Regions from separate parts of the Xanthomonas campestris pv. campestris str. ATCC 33913 genome, predicted to be linked through region 2. Evidence: predicted binding sites of a transcription regulator. Region 2 holds the regulator's gene; the other holds the start of a gene.
What was found. Region 2 encodes FliA, which starts transcription of late flagellar genes. Its sites were predicted from a motif close to TAAAGTTTNNCNNNCNNNGGCCGATAA; they were not measured.
Positions count from the first base shown of each region.

Region 1: XCC_RS02115 (GGDEF domain-containing protein) is a predicted target of FliA. The motif match lies at 3,075-3,101, and genes of this name have one in related genera.

Region 1 is NC_003902.1:488,544-500,302, forward strand. It holds gene XCC_RS02110 (glycoside hydrolase family 10 protein) at 44-1,420, shown strand; gene XCC_RS02115 (GGDEF domain-containing protein) at 1,417-3,039, opposite strand; gene glgA (glycogen synthase GlgA) at 3,525-5,111, shown strand; gene XCC_RS02125 (1,4-alpha-glucan branching enzyme) at 5,153-7,342, shown strand; gene treZ (malto-oligosyltrehalose trehalohydrolase) at 7,344-9,101, shown strand; gene XCC_RS02135 (4-alpha-glucanotransferase) at 9,098-11,029, shown strand; gene treY (malto-oligosyltrehalose synthase) at 11,026-11,759, shown strand, end outside.
Region 2 is NC_003902.1:2,228,131-2,239,889, forward strand. It holds gene XCC_RS09895 (chemotaxis protein CheA) at 1-802, opposite strand, end outside; gene XCC_RS09900 (protein phosphatase CheZ) at 805-1,431, opposite strand; gene cheY (chemotaxis response regulator CheY) at 1,431-1,823, opposite strand; gene XCC_RS09910 (RNA polymerase sigma factor FliA) at 1,847-2,614, opposite strand; gene XCC_RS09915 (MinD/ParA family protein) at 2,611-3,495, opposite strand; gene flhF (flagellar biosynthesis protein FlhF) at 3,482-5,149, opposite strand; gene flhA (flagellar biosynthesis protein FlhA) at 6,149-8,221, opposite strand; gene flhB (flagellar biosynthesis protein FlhB) at 8,239-9,369, opposite strand; gene XCC_RS09935 (putative bifunctional diguanylate cyclase/phosphodiesterase) at 9,816-11,759, opposite strand, start outside.

The sequences.
Region 1 (11,759 bases), 1.7 Mb from region 2:
GCATTGGCTGGCCTTGCTGGCGGACAACAGGCGAGAGCGCAACATGCACAAGATGCTGGACGAGTACGACCATGCAGGTGGATCTACGCGTGCAGCGGCGCAGTCAGACCTGCCGCAGGCGGACGATGGGGCGCCCGCGGCACTGGCGTGCGGGCCCGACGCGATCGGGCGCAGACGCTTCCTGGGGCTGGGGTCGGCAGCAATCGCAGCGAGTGTGGCGGGTGTGCCGGCACGCGCAGCGCTTCCTGCGCGCGGCCAGATGCGGGCCACCTGGGTAACGAGTGTGCTCAATCTCGACTGGCCAAGTGCGGCGTCCGCCCGTGTGGCCGATCCGGTTGCGCGTGTCATGCTCCAGCAGCAGGAATTGCTGGCGATTCTCGACCAGGCCCAGGCGCTGCATCTCAACACGTTGGTCTTTCAGGTCAAGCCATGTGCCGATGCGCTGTATCGGTCGCGGATTCTGCCATGGTCGCCGGTGTTGACGGGCGTGCATGGCAAGGATCCCGGTTTCGATCCATTGGCCTTCCTGCTTCGGCACGCGCACGCACGCGGCATCCAGGTCCATGCCTGGCTCAATCCTTACCGCGTCTCGACCAACATCAGCCAGGCCACGCGCGATGCGTTGAGCGCTGCATCGCGCGATTCGCCCCCCAGCGTGTACGTGCAACATCCCGAGTGGGTGGGGGTGGCCGCCAACCGGCTGGTGCTTGATCCCGGTATTCCTGCCGTTCGCCGCTGGATCTGCGCCGTGGTCGCGGAACTGATTGTCCGTTACAACGTGGATGGTGTGCAGTTCGACGATTATTTCTATAGCGAAACCGCGCAGTCGCCGCTGGACGACGCACAGACCTATGCCCGTCATGGTGCAGGCTTCGTCGACAAGGGCGATTGGCGGCGCCACAACACCTATCGCTTGATGCGGGAAGTGGGCACGACCATTCGCACGATCCGGCCGAGTGTGGCCTTCGGCGTCAGTCCGGCAGGGGTATGGCGCAACGTGCAGGACGATCCGCAGGGATCGCAGACGCAGGCAGGCGCTCCGTCGTTCGACGTTGCCTACGCAGATACCCGGCGCTGGGTGCGTGAAGAACTCGTCGATTACATCGTGCCGCAGATCTATTGGCCGTTTGCGCGCCAGATAGTGCGCTACGACACGATCGCGCGCTGGTGGGCCGACACCGTCGGCAGCGGCCGTGTCCACCTGTACATCGGCATGGCGTTGTACAAGGTAGGGATTGCGAATGCGCTGGAGCCGGACTGGACCATTGCCGGCGGTGTCCCGGAGATCGCCCGCCAACTGGATTTGAACGCAGCCCTGCCTCAGATACGTGGATGCATGCTGTTTCGCCAAGGGTTCATTGCCCAACCCCAGACCGGGCAGGTCATGGACTATCTGAAGCTGCGTTGGCAGGGGAGTTAGTCGGCGCTGATCACCCGGTTCTTGCCGGCCGCCTTGGAGTCGTACATGGCGCGGTCGGCGCGGCGGATCACCTCGTCCTGGGCTTCGTCGGTGCGGCGCATGGCCACGCCGCCGCTGAAGCTGACGAACACGCGCACGTCCTCATGCAGCAACGAGCGCTGTGCGAGCGCGCGCTGCAGGCGGATCACCGCGGCGCTGGCCTCGAAGATGGTCGAGTCCGGCAACAGCAACACGAATTCCTCGCCACCGAAGCGCGCAATCGCATCGGTGGTGCGCAGCACCGACTTGGCCACGTCCACGGTGTGGCGCAACGCGGCGTCGCCACCGGCATGCCCATGGGTCTCGTTGAGGCGGCGGAAGTCGTCCAGGTCCAGCATCGCCACGCACAGCGGTTGCCCGCTGCGCTGGGTGCGGGTGGCCTCGCGCTCGAACAGTTCTTCGAAGCCGCGCCGGTTGAGGGCGCCGGTGAGCTGGTCTTCGCGCACCAGCCCGGCGACGTCCTTGAGCTCCTGCTCCAGCGAGGCGATGCGGTGCTCGGCTTCTTCCACCTGGCGGCGCGCGGACAGTAGCTCGTCGCGCGCGGCCAGCGCCTGCGCCTGCACGCCGGCGGTGTCCTGCAACACGTCCTGCAGCAAGCGGTTGAGGTCGGGAATGCTGCGAGCGTCGCCGATCGCCTGCGAATAACCGGCAACGCGGTCGTGGTATTCGCCTGTGCTGGTGGCCATGCCGTCGAGCCGGTCGACGAAGGACACCATCATCTCGCGCATGGCGGTCTTGGAGTCGGCAATGCCCTGCTTGAGCAGGCCTTGCTTGTAGATCACCTCGCGCAGGGTGCCGCGCGCCTGTTCGATCGAACCCACGTCCATCGGCCCGGCGATCAACTGCCGCACCACCGAGATCTGGCCCTGCAGCCAACTGCGATCGTCCAGGAGTTCGCCGACGTTTTCCAACAATAGGTCGAATAACCCCAGCAACAGGTTCTGTTGCTCGCTGGCATCTTCGGCGCGCAAGCCGATCTGGTGGCTGAGCTCGCGCAGCCGCTGTTCCAGGGTGATCAGTTCGTGGCCGGGTCGCCAGTGGCGCAGTGCCGAGGCCAGCGTCTGCGCTTCTTCGGCCAACTCCGGGCTGCGTTGCAGCAGCGTGGCCAGTGCATTGCCCAGCGCGTGCCGCAGCAGGTCGCGCAGCTGTTCGGCTTCGGTACGGCCTTCGGCCAGCGAATCGCCGGTATCGATGGTGCGGATGTATTTGTCGATCAGCTGGCGCAGGGCGCGCCCATACCCGGGCCAGTCGCCGGCGGCATACGCCGTACTCAGGCGTACGCCCATGTCGCCGAGCTCGCCATGCAGGCTGGCAATGCCTTCGGCAAAGGCCAGCAGCAAGGCTTCCGGGTGCGCGGCATGCGAAAACAGGCGGATCAGTAGCGCAGTGGCAGCGGCGGGGTCATGCGCGCCCGACTTGGCCTTGGCCGGCACCAGCTGATGTGCAGCCAATCCAGCGCCGTCGCGCTCGCCCAGCACGCTGGGCAAGGTAGCCGGGCGCGCGGTGCCGGCACCGCCCCATGGCAGCAGACGGCGCAGCCCGCCACGTGGGCGGTTGGGGTGTTCGGGCTGTTCTGCCATGCGCCAGGTCTCGAGGGTGAAGTACCAACGCCACGTTATCGGCGTTGGTGCAGGGCCCTTGAGCACGCGCGTGCGCGGTTTGCAGACGCGACCGCAGTAACGCCGACGGCCGTCACACGCAAGGGGCGGATTGCGCGCATCTGAACCAGTTACGCAGATGACGACAGCCACGGCAGCGGCTCCCGATTTCGGTGCAACGCAGACACCGCGCACCTATGTGGGGATGTCATCGCACTGCAATCTCACGCTTATGCCGAACGACGCAGCAGAACCACTGCAAGGGAATGTGTGCTGTCTTGGAAAGGTCAGCACGTGTTCACGCATCTTTTATTTAGACGGGGTGTAGATTCACTGACAAGGACGACGTGGAGTACGCGCGTTGGCCCCGCTCCTCTCTTCGTTGCAAGTCGTCTGGCCACGCAGGCAGGCGATGGTTTTTGCTTCTCTGTTTTTCCGTCTCCACCCACTTTACGACGGACGTTTAGATGGTTGCCATGATGCCGCTTCACGCCACTACCGCACGCCTAGAGCGCAGCACGATGATCCCGACTTCGCTCAAGAAGAGCGTGCGGCCGCGTGATGCGCGCGGCCGTTTCATCCGTCACCACGAGCGTCTGCCGGTTGCACTGGCCGATACGCGCGGTGCCTTGTTCGTGGTGTCGGAGATGGCGGACTTCATCAAGGCCGGCGGCCTGGGTGATGTGGCGGCGGCACTGCCGCGCGCATTGCGCCATCGCTACGACGTGCGCGTGTTGATCCCCGGCTACCGCGCGGTGCTGGCGCGCGCGGGCAAGGTGGAGATCGTGGGTCGTGTGCTGGCGCATGCCGCGCTGCCGGCCTGCGACATCGGCCGCATCGTGCAATCGGACGGCCTGCCGATCTACATCCTGCTGTCCAAGGAACTGTTCGAACGCGATGGCTCGCCGTATGTGAGCACCAGCGGTTCGGAGTTCGAAGACAACGCAATCCGCTTTGCCACCTTGTCGCACGCTGCCGCGCAGATCGCCGCCGGCCGTGCCGGGCTGGGCTGGCGGCCGCGCCTGCTGCATCTCAACGACTGGCCGTGTGCCCTGGCTGCCGCCTACGTGCGCTGGTCCGGCGGCACCACGCCGTGCCTGCTGACCATCCATAACCTGGCCTACCAGGGCCTGGTGCCGTATTCGATGGCCGCCGCACTGGGCATCCCGGCCGAGCGCGTCTCGGAGCTGGAGTTCTACGGGCAGATGTCGTTCCTGCGCGGTGGCATCGTGCATGCCGACCACGTCAACACGGTGAGCGTCAGCTACGCGCAGCAGATCACCGGCCCGGCGCAGGGCTGCGGGCTGGACCGCCTGCTGGCCGGCCGCGCCGCCAAGGGCGCGCTGAGCGGCATCGTCAACGGCATCGACGCCAGCTGGGACCCGCGCACCGACGAATACCTGGACAGCCATTTCAGCGTGAACCACTGGCAGGGCCGCCAGGCCAACGCCGCGCAGGTGCGCAAGGCCTTCGGTCTGCGTGAGAGCACCGGCCCGCTGTTCGCGGTGGTGTCGCGCCTGGTGCACCAGAAGGGCCTGGACCTGATTTGCGAGGTCGCCCCGCAGATCGTGGCCGCTGGCGGCCAGATCGCGGTGATCGGCGGCGGTGAGCCGGAGATCGAACAACAGGTGGCCGAGCTGACCCGGCGCTATCCCGGCCAGGTCGGTGCGTTCATCGGTTTTGAGGAAGGCCTGGCGCGGCGCATGTTCGCCGGCGCCGACTTCCTGCTGATGCCCTCGCGCTTCGAGCCGTGCGGCCTGAGCCAGATGTACGCGCAGCGCTTCGGCTGCCTGCCGATCGCGCATGCCACCGGCGGGCTGATCGACACCGTGGACGATGGTGTCACCGGGTTCCTGTTCCAGCAGGCCAGCGCCGAAGCGCTGCGGCGCTGCCTGGAGCGCGCCTTCCGCACCTTCCGCCTGCCCAGCCTGCTGTCGGCGATGCGCCGCGCCGCGATGCTGCGGCCCAGCGGCTGGGATGTGGCGGGCAAGAAATACATCTCGCTATACGAGCGCACCGCTGCAACCGCACCCGCTGTTGCGACGGTGTCATGAGCGAACGGTTGGGCGTGCACGGCCGGGACGCGGAGCAGGAGATGGCGGAAGGCGGCGGAGGGAGCGCCGTAGCACTGCAGGACCTGCAGGCGATCGCCGCCGGGCTCCCCGGCGACGCCTTTGCGGTGTTGGGGCCGCACGTGCAGGCCGATGGCCGCTTGCGTGTGCGGGTCCTGGCGCCCGGCGCCGAGGCTTTGGGGCTGATCGATGGCCGCGGCAAGTTGCTGGCCCGCATGCAGGCCAGCCCGATCGACGGTGTGTTCGAAGGCGAACTGCCGGCAGATGCCGCGTACCGCCTGCGCATCGTCTGGCCGGACGTGGTGCAGGAGATCGAAGACCCGTACGCGTTTGCGCCGCAGATCGATGAATCGGCATTGCTGCAGATTGGTGCCGGCGACGGCCAGGCGCTGCGCGCCAACCTGGGCGCGCGGCATGTGCAGGTTGGCGAGTTGCCCGCGGTGCGTTTCGCGGTGTGGGCGCCGCATGCCCAGCGCGTGGCAGTGGTGGGCGACTTCAACGGTTGGGAGCCACGCCGCCATCCAATGCGCCAGCGCAGCGGCGGCATCTGGGAGCTGGTGCTGCCACGCGTGGAGACCGGCGCGCGCTACAAGTACGCCATCATCACCGCCGATGGCCGGGTCTTGCTCAAGGCCGACCCGGTGGCCCGCCAAAGCGAGTTGCCACCGGCCACCGCCTCGGTGGTGGCCAGTGCGGATGCGTTTGCCTGGACCGATGCCGAGTGGATGGCACGCCGCAGCGCCGCTGCCGAGCCGGCGCCGCTGTCGATCTATGAAGTGCACGCTGCCTCCTGGCGCCGCGACGGCCACGACCAGCCGCTGGACTGGGTGTCGCTGGCGGCGCAGCTGATCCCGTACGTGCAGGAGCTGGGCTTCACCCATATCGAACTGCTGCCGATCACCGAGCACCCGTTCGGCGGCTCGTGGGGCTATCAGCCGCTGGGGCTATACGCGCCGACCGCACGGCACGGCAGCCCGGATGGGTTTGCCCAGTTCGTCGATGCGTGTCACCGCGCCGGCATCGGCGTGATCCTGGACTGGGTCAGCGCGCACTTCCCCGATGATGCGCATGGGCTGAGCCAGTTCGACGGCAGTGCCACCTACGAGCACGCCGACCCGCGCGAGGGCATGCATCGCGACTGGAATACGTTGATTTACAACTACGGCCGGCCCGAAGTCACCGCGTACCTGCTCGGCAGTGCGATGGAGTGGATTGCGCATTACCACCTCGATGGCCTGCGCGTGGATGCGGTGGCCTCGATGCTCTACCGCGACTACGGCCGTGCCGAGGGCGAGTGGGTGCCCAACGCCCATGGCGGGCGCGAGAACCTGGAGGCGGTGGCGTTCCTGCGCCAGCTCACCGGCGAGATCGCCAGCCAGTTCCCCGGCGTGCTGACCATTGCCGAGGAATCCACCGCCTGGCCGGGCGTGACCGCGCCGATCAGCGAAGGCGGGCTGGGCTTTACGCACAAATGGAACATGGGCTGGATGCACGACACGCTGCACTACATGCAGCGCGACCCGGCCGCGCGCGCCCAGCATCACAGCCAGCTGACCTTCGGGCTGGTGTACGCGTTTTCCGAACGCTTCGTGCTGCCGCTGTCGCATGACGAAGTGGTGCACGGCACCGGCGGCCTGCTTGGCCAGATGCCCGGCGACGACTGGCGCCGCTTTGCCAACCTGCGCGCCTACCTGGCGTTGATGTGGGCGCACCCGGGCGACAAGTTGCTGTTCATGGGCGCCGAATTCGGCCAGTGGGCGGACTGGAATCACGACCGCTCGCTGGACTGGCACCTGCTCGATCACGCGCCGCATCGCGGCATGCAACAGCTGGTGCGCGATCTCAACCGCGCCTTGCGCCGCGTGCCGGCGTTGTACCGCGGCAACCACCGTGCCGATGGCTTCGAGTGGAGCGTGGCCGACGATGCGCGCAACAGCGTGCTGGCCTTCATTCGCCACGACCCCGACGGCGGCGCGCCGCTGCTGGCGGTGAGCAACCTCACCCCGCAGCCGCACCACGACTACCGCGTCGGCGTGCCGCGTGCCGGCGGCTGGCGCGAAATCCTCAATACCGACAGTGCCCATTACGGCGGCAGCAATCTTGGCAATGGCGGTCGTCTGCTGACCGAACCGACCGGGATGCATGGCCACGCGCAAAGCCTGCGCCTGACGCTGCCGCCGCTGGCCACGATCTACCTGCAAGCGGAGAAATGACATGATCGAGCGCAATGTGACCACGCCCGCCTGGGGTGCATGGCCGGCGGGCGACGGGCAGGTGCGCTTTGCGCTCTGGGCGCCCGATGCCCACACCGTGGAAGTGATCTTCGACAGCGGCGAGCGTGCCGCGTTGCAGCGGCAGGACGATGGGTTTTTCAGTGGTGTGGTGGCCTGCGCACTGGATGCGCGCTACCGCTACCGCGTGGATGGCCAGACGCCGGTGCCGGACCCGGCCTCGCGCTGGCAGCCCGATGGCGTGCACGGCTCCAGTGCGGTGCAGCGCGTTGACGGCTACCACTGGACGCACACGCAGTGGCAGGGCCGGCCGTGGGACGAGGCGGTGATCTACGAACTGCATGTTGGTGCCTGCGGCGGCTACGCCGGTGTGCAGGCGCAGCTGCCGCAGCTGGCGGCAATGGGCATCACCGCGATCGAGTTGATGCCGCTGAGCGCGTTTCCCGGTGCGCACAACTGGGGCTACGACGGCGTGCTGCCGTATGCGCCGGCCGAGGCCTACGGCACGCCGGACGAGCTCAAGGCACTGATCGACGCTGCACACGGCCATGGCCTGATGGTGTTGCTGGATGTGGTCTACAACCACTTCGGCCCGGACGGTAATTACCTGGGCAGTTACGCCTCGGCGTTCTTCAACGAAGACAAGCCCACGCCGTGGGGCGCAGCGATCGACTTCCGCAAGCCGCCGGTGCAGCGCTACTTCCTCGACAACGCGCTGATGTGGCTGCACGAATACGGCTTCGACGGGCTGCGCCTGGATGCGGTGCATGCGATCACGCCCAATGCGTTCCTGGATACCTTGCGCGAGACCATCGAGGCCAGCCTGCCGGCCGGGCGGCACGTGCATCTGGTGCTGGAAAACGAAGCCAACCAGGCCTCGCAACTGGACCGTGGCTACACCGCGCAATGGGACGACGATTTCCACAATGCGCTGCACGTGCTGCTGACCGGCGAGGAAGAGGGCTATTACGCCGCGTTTGCCGACCAGCCCACCCAGCATCTGGCGCGCGTGCTTGGCGAAGGCTTCGCCTATCAGGGCCAGCCCGATCCGCGCGGGCATGTGCGGGGCGAGCCGAGCGGGGCGCTGCCGCCGCATAAGTTCGTGATCTTCGCGCAGAACCACGACCAGATCGGCAACCGCGCCTGCGGTGAGCGGCTGAGCGTGTTGGTGTCGCCGCAACGGTTGCGTGCGGCGCTGGCGCTGACCGCATTGACGCCGATGATCCCGCTGTTCTTCATGGGCGAGCCGTGGGGCGCAACGCAGCCGTTCCTGTTCTTCACCGACTTCGGCCCGCCGCTCGACGATGCGGTGCGCGAAGGCCGCCGCCGCGAGTTTGCGCACTTTGCCGCATTCGCCGACCCGGCCAAGCGCGAAACCATTCCCGACCCCAACAGCCATGCCACCTTTGCTGCCTCGCGTGCGCCGATCGAAGACGCCGCGCACGGCGACGGCGCGCAGTGGGCGGCCTGGTTCCAGGCGCTGCTGGGCGTGCGCCGGCAGTGGCTGGTGCCCGGCCTGGCGCAGGCGCGCGCGCTGCGTGCCAGCGTGCTGGCCGACGGTGCAGTCACCGCCACCTGGGAGTTGCCGGGCGGGCTGTGGCATATCGCCTTCAATGTCGGTGCCGAGGCAGTGCCGTTGCCGCCGCTGCGTGGCCGCGTGGCGCATGCCGAGAACGTTACGGCCGATGCGCAGACGCTGCCCACCGACAGCTTCATCGCCTGGTACGAGGAACACGCATGAGTACGCAGGAACTGCATGCCCTGGCCGCCGCGGCCGGGGTGATGGTGGATTGGGTGGACGCCAGCGACCAGCCGCGCCAGGTGGCGCCGGAGTCGATCCATGCCGTGCTCACCGCGCTGGAATTGCCCGCTGCCAACGCCGCGCAGCGCGCCGACAGCCTGCAGCGCATCCGCGCCACTGCCGCCGAGCCGGCGCCGCTGGTGACGGTGAAGGTGGGCGAGCCCTTGCCGTTGCGGGTTGCGCCCAACGCACAGGGCCGCTGGCAGGCCGAAGACGGCAGCAGCGAGGCCGCGCGTGCCGATGCGCAGGGCCGGCTGTTGGCGCCGGCGCGCTTTGGCTACTGGACGCTGGAACTGGGCACCACGGCCCAGCAGGTGGCCGTGGCGCCGCAGCGCTGCTTCAGCGTGGCCGACGCCTGTGGCCAGCCGGCGCCGCGTGCGTGGGGCATGGCGCTGCAGGTGTATTCGGCCCGCAGCGCCGACGATGGCGGCATTGGCGATGCGGCCGGAGCCATGGAGTGGGTGCGGCAGGCCGCCGGCGCCAATGCCGATGCGTTGGCGCTGAGCCCGGTGCATGCCTCGCGCCCGATCACCGGCGGCTACAGCCCGTATTCGCCCAGCGACCGGCGGTTCCTGGACCCCTTGCACGCCGCACCGGTGCGCGTGCTGGGCGATGCCGTGCACACGGCGATTGCTGCCGTGCCCGGCCTGCGCGAGCGCCTGGACGGGCTGCATGGCACCGCATTGATCGACTGGCCGGCCTCGGCCGCTGCCAAGTGGGAACTGCTGCGCCAGCTGTCCACCCAGGTGACGCCAGACCACCCGGAGCTGGCGGCGTTTCGCGCCCAGGGTGGCGCGGCGCTGGAGGCATTTGCGCACTTCGCCGCGCGCGACTTCGGCGATGGCGATGCGCACCTGCATGTGTTCACCCAATGGCTGGCCGCCCGCAGCTGGGCCGACGTGCAACGTGAAGCGCACGAGCGCGGCATGCGGATCGGCCTGATTGCCGATCTGGCGGTGGGCTTTGATCCGAATGGTGCCGAAGCCGCCGCCGCGGCCGACACCGTACTGCGCGGGCTGGTGCTGGGCGCGCCCCCGGACGCCTTCAATGCCGATGGCCAGCACTGGGGCATCGGTGCGTACTCGCCCACCGCGCTGCGCCGTAGCGGATTTGCGCCGTATATCGCGCTGCTGCGTGCGGTGCTGCGCGACCGTGGCGGCATCCGCATCGATCACATCCTGGGCCTGCTGCGGCTGTGGGTGGTGCCCGATGGCGCCAGCTCCGGCGATGGCGCCTACCTGGCGTATCCGCTGCAGGACCTGCTCAATCTGCTCGCGCTGGAATCCTGGCGGCATCGCGCCATCGTGATCGGCGAAGACCTGGGCGTGGTGCCGCCGGGCATCCGCGAAGAGCTCTCGCGCCGCGGCGTGATGGGCATCGACGTGCTGATGTTCACCCGCGACCAGGAGGGTGCCTTCGTGCCGCCGGCGCTGTGGCGTGCGGACGCGGTGGCCACCACCACCACTCACGATCTGCCCACCCTGACCGGCTGGCGCGCCGGCCGCGACATCGACTGGCGCCGCAAGCTCGAGCTGATCCAGCCAGCGCAGGCGCAGGCCGACCACCAGACGCGCACGCGCGACGCTTCGCGTCTGGACGCGGCCGTGGCCGACGCCGGCCTGGGCAGCGATGCGCCGTTGCTGGATGCGTTGCGCTTCACCGCCAGCAGTGTGTCGCCGCTGGCCCTGCTGCCGGTGGAAGACGCGCTGGCGCTGGACGAACAACCCAATCTGCCGGGCACCGTCGAGGTCCATCCCAATTGGCGCCGACGCCTGCCCGACCCCTTGCCCCAGGCGCAGCTGACCGCCGCGCTGCAGGGTTTTGCCGAGGCGCGCCGCGTCTCGGCCGTTTCGGAACCGCATCCATGATTCCCCTTCGCGCCACCGCCCGCCTGCAGCTGCATGCCGGTTTCACCCTGCACGACGCGCTTGCGCAGGTGCCGTACTACGCCGGGCTGGGCATCAGCCATCTGTACCTGTCGCCGATCGGCACTGCGGTGTCGGGCTCTACGCACGGCTACGACAACATCGACCCCACGGTGGTTAACCCGGAACTGGGCGGCGAAGACGCACTGGTGGCGCTGTCACAGGCCGCACGCGCGCACGACATGGGCCTGATCGCCGACATCGTGCCCAACCACATGGCCACGCACGCGCAGAACGCGTGGTGGTGGGATGTGCTGCGCAACGGCCGCAGCGCCAAGCACGCCGACTGGTTCGACATCGATTGGCGCGCCCCGGGCCGCGACGGCAAGCTTTGGCTGGCGGTGCTCGACCGGCCCTATGCCAACGCATTGGCCGACGGCCTGATCACGCTGGTGCTGGACGACGACGGCACGCCCGCGCTGGCGCATTACGACCAGCGCTACCCGATCCGTCCGCAGGCCCTCGACGTGCCGGAAGCCTCGGCGCGCGCGCAGTGGCTGCGTGACTACAACGACGGCGCCAAGCGCGGCGACGGCCGCCTGCACAAGTTGATCGAACGCCAGCCTTACCGCCTGAACTGGTGGCGCGTGGGCAACGACATGCTCAACTACCGCCGCTTCTTCGACATCACCTCGCTGGTGGCGCTGCGGGTGGAGCTGCCGGCAGTGTTCGA
Region 2 (11,759 bases):
GCTCGGTCTCCGCGCCAATCAGCTCCAGTTCCACTTCCTTGGATAGCGTGCGCGCCACATCGCGGGCCACCTTGGGAAAGCGCGAGAACACCTTGCTCACCGGTTGCATGCGGGTGCGCATGACCGCGGTCTGCAAGCGGGCGGTGGCGATGTCGAGCGTGCTCACCGCGCGGTCGAGTTCTTCGTCGCGTAAGCGGGTGCGCAAGGTCTTGAGCCGGTTGCGCGAGAGCACCAGTTCGCCGATCAGGTTGACGATGGCGTCCAGGCGCTTGGTATCCACGCGCACCGTCTGTTCGGCTTCGGCGCCACCGCTCTTGGCTGCGGCCTTCGGCGTGGCCTTGGCACCGGCGGCGGCCGGTGCCTGGCCGGCGGGCACCGCGGCGAGCGCAGCAGCCTTGGGCGCGGATTTCACCGCCGGCGGGCCGCTCTTGGCATCGAACTGCGCGATCAGCGACGCCGGTGCATGCGGCACCGGGTCACCCGAGCCCATCGCATCGAGCATGGCCTGCAGATAATCCAGCGACTGCTGCGCGGCATCGAAGTGATGCGCCTGCAGCACCGCCTGGCCGGAGCGCGCCATGCCGAGGGTTTCTTCGGCGGCGTGGCACAGCTCCACCATGGGCTTGATCGCCAGAAAGCCGGCGCCGCCCTTGAGCGTGTGGAAGCCGCGGAACACCGCGTTGAGCTGGTCGGCTTCGTCTGGCGCCTGTTCCAGCGACACCAGCTGTTCGCCGAGGCGATCCAGGATTTCCTGGGCCTCGACGATGAAATCGGCAGCAATATCGTCTGGAACAGCACTCATGGTTACAACCCCAATCCGGACAGCAGGTCGTCGGCGTCGTCTTGCGACACCGCGTGACGGTCCAGGCCCTTGACTGCAGGACCGGCAAGACCGCCGTCGTCTTTCTTCGGCTCGGTGCTTTTCGGCGGCAGGCCGAGGGCACCAAAGCCTTCATGCACGCGCCGCACGATGCCGGCCACGCGCCGAATGATCTGGCCGCTCAGGTCCTGGTAGCTCTGCGCCAGCGACAGCTCGGTCAGGTTGTGGCGCATCTTGTCCATCAGCGCGCCCTGGTCCTGGTTGAGACCACCATCGCGCAGCTGGTTCGCCAGCAAACGGCATTCTTCGACCAGATCCAGCGTGCGATGGCTGGCCTTTTCGGTCATTTCCACCACGTGGTCCAACCGCGAGCAGGCGTCGTCCAGCTCGCCGGCTTCTTCGGGCACGGTGGGCAGTTCGCCCAGGGCCTGGCCCAGTTCGCGTGCAAGCCGGCTCAGGCCCTGCATCATCGGACGGGTGCGCAAGGCGGCGAGGTGGTCGACCTCGCGCTTCCAGGCGGCTTCGTCACCGCTTTCCAACGCATCGAGCGCGCCCTGCAGGCGGTCGATCAGCGCGGCGCGTTCGGCATTGGTGTCCACGGTGGCGTTCATCAGGCGGTCGCCGCCAGACGTTCGAACACCTTGCCCAGCTTTTCTTCCAGGGTCTGGGCGGTAAACGGCTTGATGATGTAGCCGTTCACGCCGCACTGGGCGGCTTCGATGATCTGTTCGCGTTTGGCCTCGGCGGTCACCATCATCACCGGCAGGTGCTTGAGCTTGGCGTCGGCGCGGATGTTGCGCAGCAGGTCGATGCCGGTCATGCCGGGCATGTTCCAGTCGGTGACCACGAAATCGAACGGGCCCGCGCGCAACGCAGCCAGTGCGCTGTTGCCGTCTTCGGCCTCTGCGGTATTGGTGAAGCCGAGATCCGCCAACAGATTCTTGACGATACGGCGCATCGTCGAGAAGTCGTCCACGATCAGGATCCGCATGTTCTTATTCACATCAAGCTCCTAACACGAAAAAATTAATCGTCAATTTCGACACCGGCATCTGCCAGCTCGAAGACTTTGAGGCGGCCGCGCAAACGCACCACGGCCTGGCCATGGATCTGGCAGACGCGCGACTCGCTGACACCGAGCACGGCGCCGATTTCCTTCAGGTTCAATTCCTGTTCGTAGTACAGCGACAGCACCAGCTGCTCGCGCTCGGGCAACTGGCCAATGGCCTTGCCCAGCTCGCGACCAAACTCGCCGCGCTCCATCATCTGCTGCGGATTGGGGCCACCCTTGGCGGTGGTGTCCAGTTCGCCGTGGTCTTCGATGCGCGATTCCAGGCTCAGCACCTGGCCGCGTGCGGCGTCTTCCATCAGGCGCAGGTAGTCGGGCAGCGGCATCTCCATCGCGGCGGCCACTTCGGTGGCGGCGGCGGCGCGGCCGGTGTTCTGTTCGATCTTGCGCACGGCGGCGGCGGCGTCGCGGGCCCGGCGGTGCACCGAGCGCGGCACCCAGTCGCCCCGACGGATCTCGTCGATCATCGAGCCGCGGATACGGATCGAGGCATAGGTTTCGAACGAGGCGCCCTGGTCGGAGTCGTAGCTGCGCGAGGCTTCGATCAGGCCGATCATGCCGGCCTGGATCAAATCGTCCACTTCCACGCTCGCCGGCAGGCGCGCGGCCAGATGGTGGGCGATCCGGCGCACCAGGTCGGCGTGCTGGGTGACCACATCGTTGGCGTTATTGCGTTGCACGGCACGGTACTGGGCCGTGGCGGTCGTTGCGGTGGCGGTACTCATGCGGCCACTCCCCGTTGGATGATGCGTTCGACGAAGAACTCGACGTTGCCGCGCGGCACGGTGGGGGCCTGCCAGCGCGAGGTACGGCGTGCGATTTCGGCAATGGCCTGTGCCGAGGGACTGGCCGGGTAGGCCTTGATGACCGGTTGCTGGCGCTGCACCGACAGGCGCAGCCAATCGTCCTGCGGCACGTGGCCGAGGTAGTTCAGCGAGACATCGCCGAGGAACTTTTCGCACACCCGCGAGAGCTTGTCGTACAGCAGGCGGCCTTCGTTGGGGTCGCGCACCATGTTGGCGATGATCTGCAGGCGGTCCACGCCGCGTTCGCGCGAGAGCACCTTGATCAGCGCGTAGGCGTCGGTGATCGAGGCCGGCTCGTCGCAGACCACCACCACGGTGTCCTGGGCGGCCTGGCAGAAGGTCAGCACGCTGTCGGTGATGCCGGCGGCGGTGTCGATGACCATCACGTCCAGGTCGCGCTCCAGTTCGGAGAACACGTTGACCAGGCCGATGTGCTGGGCCGGGGCCAGTTCGGCCATGTGGCGGCGACCGGAGGCGGCCGGCACCACGAGCACGCCGCCGGGGCCTTCGATGATCACTTCGTCCAGCGTGCAGCGGCCGGCGATCAGGTCGGCCAGGGTGTACTTGGGCGACAGGCCCAGCACCACGTCCAGATTGGCCAGGCCCAGGTCGGCGTCGAGCAGCAGGGTGCGCTTGCCCATGTCGGCCAGGGCCACCGCCAGGTTGGCGGAGATGTTGGTTTTACCCACGCCACCCTTGCCACCGGTCACGGCAATGGTGCGCACCGGGCCCAAAGGCTCGGGACGGGTCGCCGACAGGGGGAAGGCGTTGGTCAGCTTTGCGTATTCACGCGACTGCATGGTTGTGCTCCGGAGTACAGGGCTTATCGGCAGCGCGCCGCAAATCTTCAAGGCGAAGAACGAGACTGGCGGCATTGGCACGGTGCAGGTCATCGGGGACGCGTTGTCCGTCGGTGACCCAGGTGATCGGCATCTGGTGATCGACGACCACCGACAGGGCGCTGCCGAAGCGTCCGGTCTCGTCGAGTTTGGTCAGCACCACGCCCTGGGGCTTGGCATGGGCGAAGCGGCGCACGACCTCGTCGAGGTCGGAAAAATGGGCGTTGGCGGGCAGCACCAGCAACGAGGTGACCTGGCGGGCGGCGCGCAGCCAGTTGAGCTGGGCGGCCAGGGCGCGGTCGCGCTGGCCCATGCCGGCGGTGTCGATCAGTACCAGCTTGTAGTCGCGCAGGCGCTCGAGCAGCTCCAGCAGGCTTTCGGCGCTGTCGGCCTCGTGCACGGCGATGCCGAGCTGGCGGCCGTAGCTGTGCAGCTGTTCGCGGCCGCCGACACGCTGGGTGTCGGTGGTGACCAGGGCCACGTCGCGCGGGGCGTGCTGGGCGGCGAAGCGCTGGGCGAGCTTGGCGATGGTGGTGGTCTTGCCGGCGCCGGTCGGGCCGACCAGGGCGATGACGCCGCCCAGTTCCAGCGGGTCGACCGGGGCCACCGGCAGGCGCTTGGACAGCAGGCCCAGCATCAGGCCACGGCCGCGGTGCAATTCGGTGTCGGCCGGGATCTGCAGGGCAACATCGCGGATCAGGCCGGCGTCGAAGCCGTAGTCGTCCATCAGCTCCAGCGCCTGGGCACGCACCGGCGAGCCGCGCAGGCGTTCGTCGGTGAGGCGGTTCATTTCGCGCTCGATCATCTGGCGCATCAGCGCCAGCTCACCGCGCAGCTGCTTGAGTTCTTCGTCGTTCTGCGGCGCCGGGGCGGCGGCCTGCACGGCGGCCAGGGCGACCGGCGCCACCGGGGCGACGACCAGCGGCGGCAGCGCGGCCGGCGGCAGGATCTGCGGCAGCGCGTCGTCCAGGTCGAAGCCGTCGTCGACCAGTTCGTCGTCGTGGTGGTGTGCGATCGCGACCGGTGCGGCAACAGCGGCCGGAATCGCCGGGACCGGCGCGGTGGCGACGACCGGGGCCTGCAGCGGTGCACGCGGCACCGGCGGGGTGGTCAGGAATTCGGCGAACAGCTGCTCGGGCAGTTCCGACAGGGCGTGCTCGGGCTGCTGGCGCATGGCGGCAGCCGGTGCGCTCTGCACGGCGACCGGCATCGGCGCGGCAGCGCGGACCGGTGCAGCCGCCGGGGCGGGGCGCGGCACGCTGACCGGCTGGCGCAGGGCCATGGCGGCGATCATTTCTTCGGCGGCACTGGCCACGCGCTGGCGCTGGGTCATGCCGACTTCGGCGGTGTCGCGACGCGGCACGTGCACCGGGGCAGGCTGGATGGCCGGCGCCTGCTGGACCGGAGCCGGCGCCGCGGCGGTGACCGGCACGTCGGAGCGGGCGGTTTCCAGGGCGCGCTGCACCAGTTCTTCGTCGTAGTTGCTGGCGGCGACGATCTCGACGCCTTCGGCGGTACGGCGGTTGGACAGGATCACCGCGTCCGGGCCGTGCTCTTCGCGCACCATGCGGAATGCGGTGCGCATGTCCGGGGCAACAAAGCGTTTGATCTTCATGCGAAGTGCCTCCAGGAACAGGACCCGACGGACGCCGTACGGGTGCGGGTGAAATGTGGGTGTGTTGCCAGCGTCATGAGGTGCCTGTCCCGTTCGTTCGTCCAAGTGCTGCGTCCCGCCCCGCAGCGGTGTGGCTGTCTGCGGTCTCGCCAGAGCTAATGCATGCGGTGTGCCAAAACGCGGCGCCGGGGTTCCGGCGCGTGGATTTGGGGGATTGGGACGGAGGCAGGGCTGGGGGTTTGGCCTGGGCGGAAGTGGTCAAGTCACTGGATTGATTGACGTTTTTCCGGGGCGGCGATGTGGTGGCGACGCCTTGCGGGCAGAGCCGCTGGTGGGCTGTACGTCGAACGTTGAGCGATTGGAGCGCCTGGAAACGGCCAGCGCCCTGCAATCGATTGGAGGTTCGGACCAGTGGCGGGTTTCCGACGCCGGGTTTTGGCATTCGATTACCGGTTGGCAGGCATTGCCGGCGCGTAGAGGGAAGGGGCGGGGCGCCGGTCAATGCGTAGGAGCGCCCTTGGGCGCGATGGGCGTTCCCGGTAAAGCCCATGGGCGTTCCCGGTAAAGCCCTCGCGACCGAGGTCGCTCCTACACAAGCGTGTTAGCGAGATTGTTGGCCGATCGCGCGTGGTCGGATCGCCGGAATGCCGTAGGAGCGCACTTGTGCGCGGGGGCGTTCCCGATGAAGCCCTATGGGCGTTCCCGGTAAAGCCCTCGCGACCGAGGTCGCTCCTACACAAGCGGTGTTAGCGAGATTGTCTGGGCCACTGCGCGTGGTCGGGTCGCCGGAATGTCGTAGGAGCGCCCTTGGGCGCGAGGGCATTCCCGATAACGACCGTCGCGCCCGGGTGCGCTCCTACGCGGTGGCCAATCGACGAACCCGCCTCATCAATCACCACAGCGAAGGCTGGCTGACCACAAACCCGTCTCACCATTCGAAGCGCCCGGCTCAGCTAATGGTGCCCGCCAGCTTCAACCGCTTGATTCGAAGTGCCCGGCTCAGCTAATCGTGCCGACCAGCTTCAACCGCTTGTCTTCCGGCACTTCGCTATACGCCAGCACCGACAGGCTCGGCACGCTGTGGCGGACCAGGCGGGCCAGGGCGGCGCGCACCTGGCCGGGCACCAGCACCACCGCCGGTTCGTTGCGGGCTTCCTGCTTGCCGACGCATTCAGCCAGGCTCTGGTGCAGGCGTTCGGCCAGGCCTGGCTCCAGCGCCACGCCGTTGCCATGGGTGGATTCCTGCAGCACGCGCTCCAGCTGCGGGGCCAGGGTGAACACGGGCAGCTCGGCCGACATGCCGGCGATTTCCTGCACGATGAACCGGCCCAGCGAGGTGCGCACCGCGGCAGTGAGGGCGGCCGGGTCCTGGCTGTGCGGGGCGTGCTCGACCAGGGCTTCGACGATCTTGCGCAGCTGGCGCACCGGGATGCGTTCGATCAGCAGGTTCTGCAGCACGCGCACCACCACCGACAGCGGTAGCGCCTTCGGAGTGAGGTCTTCGACCATCTTCGGCGCGGTCTTGCCCAGGGTGGCCAGCAACTGCTGCACTTCTTCGTGGCCGAGCAGCTCCGGGGCGTGTTCGCGGATCAGGTGCGACAGGTGGGTGGCCACCACGGTGGCCGGGTCGACCACGGTGTAGCCCATCGATTCGGCATAGGCGCGCTGGTGCGGCTGGATCCAGGTGGCATCCAGGCCGAACGCCGGGTCCTTGCCGGGAATGCCGTCTAGTTGGCCGAGCGCACCGCCCGGGTCCAGGGCCAGTTCGCGGTCGGGGTAGATCTCTGCGGTGGCCACCGGCACGCCGTGCACCAGCAGCCGGTAGGCGTTGGCTGAAAGCTCCAGGTTGTCGCGGATGTGCACCGGCGGCACCAGGAAGCCGATGTCCTGGGTGAGCTTGCGGCGCACGCCCTTGATGCGCGCCATCAATTCGCCGCCCTGGTTCTTGTCCACCAGCGGGATCAGGCGGTAGCCCACTTCCAGGCCCAGCGGGTCGATCGGGCGCAATTCGTCCCAGCTCAGCTCGGCGCTGGCGGCGGCGGCCGTCGCTGCGGCAGCGGCTTTTGGGTCGGTCGCGGCTTCGCCGGTGGGGGCGACCACCAGGCTGCGCTTGTACATTTTCCAGGCGATCACGCCCAGGATCAGGCCGAGCGTCAAAAACGCGACGTTCGGCATGCCGGGCACCAGGCCGACCAGGCCCAGGATGGCTGCGGCCACCGCCAATGCGCGGTGCTGGCCGAAGACCTGGCTGATCATGGCGCCGCGCATGTCCTGCGCCCGCGAGGCGCGGGTCACCAGCAAAGCGACCGAGGACGAGACCAGCAAGGCCGGCAGCTGCGCCACCAGGCCGTCACCGATGGACAGCAGCGTGTAGGTGGACGCGGCGTCGATGAAGGACATGTTGTGCTGGAGCATGCCCACCGCCATGCCGCCGATGAGGTTGATGAACAGGATCAGGATGGCGGCGATGGCGTCGCCGCGGATGAACTTGTTGGCACCGTCCATTGCGCCGTAGAAGTCGGCTTCCTCGCGGACCTCTTCGCGGCGGGCCTTGGCTTCCTCACGCGTCAGCAAACCGGCGTTGAGGTCGGCGTCGATGGCCATCTGCTTGCCGGGCATGGCGTCCAGGATGAAGCGGGCGGTCACTTCCGACACGCGCCCGGCACCCTTGGTGATGACCACGAAGTTGATGATGGTCAGGATCGCGAACACCACGATGCCCACGGCGTAATTGCCGCCGATCACGAACTGGCCGAAGGCCTCGATCACCTTGCCGGCTGCGGCGTGGCCGTCCTGGCCGTTGATCAGGATCACGCGGCTGGAGGCGACGTTCAGCGCCAGCCGCAGCATCGTGGTCATCAGCAGCACGATCGGGAAAATGGTGAATTCCAGCGGGCGCTGCACGTAGACCACCGCCAGCAGCACCATCAGCGAGATGGCGATGTTGAAGGTGAACAGCGCATCCAGCACCGGCGCGGCCAGCGGCACCATCAGCATGGCCAGCATGGCCATCAGGGCGAGCGGGGCGCCCAGGCCGTTGCGCAGCAGCTCCATCACGCGGCGGGCGTTCATCGGGGCGGGTTGGGCGCTCATGCGCTGGCCCCCTTGCCGAACTCATCCACCTCGAGCGGCGGCAGATCCGGCATCGGGCCGCCATTCCAGCCGCGTAGCTGGTAGACGTAGGACAACACCTGTGCCACCACCGAATAGAGTCTCACGGGAATTTCCTTGCCGAGTTGGGCTTCCCTATACAAGGCGCGTGCCAAAGGCGGCGCGGTGACGATCGCCACCCGGTGCTGCTCGCAGGCTTCGCGGATGCGGAAGGCCATTTCGTCCACGCCCTTGGCCACCACCACCGGGGCGCGCATCTTGCCGCCTTCGTACTTCAGCGCCACCGCGTAGTGGGTGGGATTCATCAGCACCACATCGGCGGTGGGCAGCGCTTCCATCATCCGGCGCTGCGACATCTGCATCTGCATCTGGCGGATGCGGCCCTTCACTTCCGGGCTGCCTTCGCTTTCCTTCATCTCGCGCTTGATCTCCTCGCGCGTCATCTTCAGCTTCCGCAGCCAGTTCCACTTCTGGTACGGCGCGTCGAAGGCGGCCAGCAGCACCAGCGCGCCGGCGGTGTAGAACAGCAGGCTCTTGGTGAAGTCCAGCCCGTTGCCCACGGCCTGTTCCAGTGGCCGGTTCACCAGCGAGCGCAGCCCGTGCAGGCCCTTGGAGATACAGAGGCTGGCCGCCAGGCCCACGAACAGCAGGCGCAGGATCGACTTGACCAGCTCAGCCAGGCTGTTGCTGCCCCACATGCGCTTGATCCCGTTCATGGGATTGAGCTTGTTGAGGTCGGGCATGATCGCCTTGCCGGAAAAGTGCAGGCCGCTCATCAGCAGTGGGCCGACCAGCCCGGCCGCCAGGCAGATGCCGATCAGCGGCACCATCACCCACAGCAGTTGCAGCAGCAGGTCGCCGAAGTGGCCGAACAAGGCCATCGGGTTCTCGCGCATCTTCGGGTCGGGGCTCAGCGCGGTCTTCATCCAGACACTGGCGCCGTCGCCGATGCCGCGCGCCATCAGCATCAGCGCGAACACCCCGGTGCCGAACACCGCAGCGGTGGACAACTCGCGCGATTGCGGGATGTTGCCTTGCTCGCGGGCTTCGCGCAGGCGTTTTTCGGTGGGTAGTTCGGTGCGTTCGCCGCCGTCTTCGGACTCGGACATTGGGGGGCCGTTGACTGGATTGGCCTTGCGTCATGCAAGTGGTGTTCCTTAAAACGGGAATGGGGAATCGGGATTCGGGAATCGCAAGGGCGGGGGGCTGCGCGCTGGGCGATTGCAGGGGGGGGCGGGAATAGGTAAAGCCGGGTAGCAGACGCCTGGTAGGTTGCGCTGGCCGGGCAAGCGGCGGCGGTGCGTTTTACGCCGTATGGCTGGGAGCGTGCATGGTCTAGATCGGGGCGCCTGGCGATGCCAACCATGTGGGTGTGCTGTTGGGTGGTTCGGTGTGTGTTGGCGGCTGGATGCTGGGAGCGCGAACGTGAACTAGGCCAAGGGATCGATTGGCCTGCATGGGGCTGAAGGAGGGGGGCGTCAGGTTGCCGGCGTTGGGCTGCGTACGCGCAAGGTGCGGGCTTGCGCCCGCGGAACTTTCACCTGCAGCCTTGGGCTCAGCTGGCGCGGCGGCGTTCGCCATCGCGCTGGGCGACGACCAGGGCGATGAAGCGGTCCGGTTCCATCGGCCGGCCCAGCAGGTAGCCCTGTAGTTGGTCGCAGCCCAGGCGTTCGAGCGTATTGCGCTGGGCGGGGGTCTCCACGCCTTCGGCCACTACCTGCAGGCGCATGGTGTGGGCCAGGGCCACCACCGCGGCGACGATGGCGATGTCTTCCGGGCCGCTGTCCATGGCCTGCACGAAGCTGCGGTCGATCTTGAGCTCGTGGGCGGGCAGCTTGCGCAGGTAGAGCAGGTTGGAATAGCCGGTGCCGAAGTCGTCGATGGCGATCCGCACGCCCAGGTCGGTGAGCTGGCCCAGCGTGCGCAAGCAGGCGTCGGCGTCGCGCATGGCCATGGTTTCGGTGATCTCCAGGGTCAGCTGGCCGGGCGCGATGGCGTGCGCGGCCAAGGTGGCGGCCACTTCCGCCGGCAGGCTGGGCGAGGCCAGCTGGGTGGCGGAGAGATTCACTGCCACGCGCCAGTCGCCGTGCCCGGCATCGCGCCAGGCGCGCATCTGCCGGCAGGCTTCTTCCAGCACCCACTTGCCGAGCGGGCCGATCATGCCGCTGCGCTCGGCCAAGGGGATGAAGCTGTCCGGCGGCACCATGCCGCGTTCGGGATGCAGCCAGCGGATCAATGCCTCCGCGCCCAGGGGGCGGCCGTCTTCGGCGCAGTATTTGGGCTGGTAGTGCAGGGCGAACTGGCCCAGCTCCAGCGCGCGCGGCAGGTCCTGCAGCAACTGCAGGCGCTCCCGGGTGGTGCCGGTCATCGAACGGTCGAAGAAGCTGTAGCGGTTGCGGCCGGCCTGCTTGGCGTGGCCCATGGCCGCATCGGCGTGGGTCATCAGCTGGTGCTCGCTGCCGGCATCTTCCGGATACAGCGCTATGCCCACGCTGCTGCTGAGGCGCAGCTCGTGGTCGCCCACCAGGAACGGCAGCGCCAGGGCCTGCACCAGATGACCGGCGATGGCGGCGGCATCTTCCGGGTCGGCGATGTCGGCCACCAGCACGAATTCGTCCGCGCCCAGCCGCGCCAGGCTGCCATGCGCGCGCCGATGCGCGCCCAGCCGCTGTGCCACGGCGATCAGCAGTTGGTCGCCGAGCTGATGCCCGTAGCCGTCGTTGACCGCCTTGAAGCCGTCCAGGTCGATCAGCATCACCGCAAAGCGCTGCCCGTCGCGCTGGCCGCGCTCGATGCTCTGCAGCACGTGCTCATGCAGCAGCACGCGGTTGGGCAGGCGGGTCAGCGGGTCGTGCAGGGCGGCCAGCACCAATTCCTGGTTGGCCTGTGCCAGCGATTGCGCCAGCACGTCGGTGCGTTGCTGGAAGCGGCGCGACAGCACCGAGATCACCAGCGCCAGCCCCAGCAGGCCCAAGGTGACCGCCGCCACCACCGAGGCCAGCCACGACAGCGGCAGCTGCGCGCCGATCCCGGCCGCGCCGCAGATGCTGCCGGGCGCAAATTGCGCGGCAGCCATGCCGGTGTAGTGCATGCCCACGATGGCCACGCCCATGATCATGGCGGCGACCACGCGCAGGCTGTAGCGGCGGCCGTCGTGGCGCAGCTGGAAGGCGATCCACAACCCTGCAGCCGAGGCACCGATGGCGATCGCCACCGAGACCGCGAACAGCAGCGGGTCATAGGTGATCTCCGGATCCATGCGCATCGCCGCCATGCCCATGTAGTGCATCAGCGCGATGCCCAGGCCCATCAGCAGCGCGCCCAGGCTCAACCGGCGCCAGGGCAGGTCGGCGCGCGAGGTCAGCCACAGCGCCAACGCCGAGGCCAGGATCGCCACCAGCATCGAGTACGCGGTCAACGCCAGGTCGTAGCCCAGCGGAATCGGCAGCTGGAATGCCAGCATGCCGACGAAATGCATCGACCAGATGCCGAACCCCAT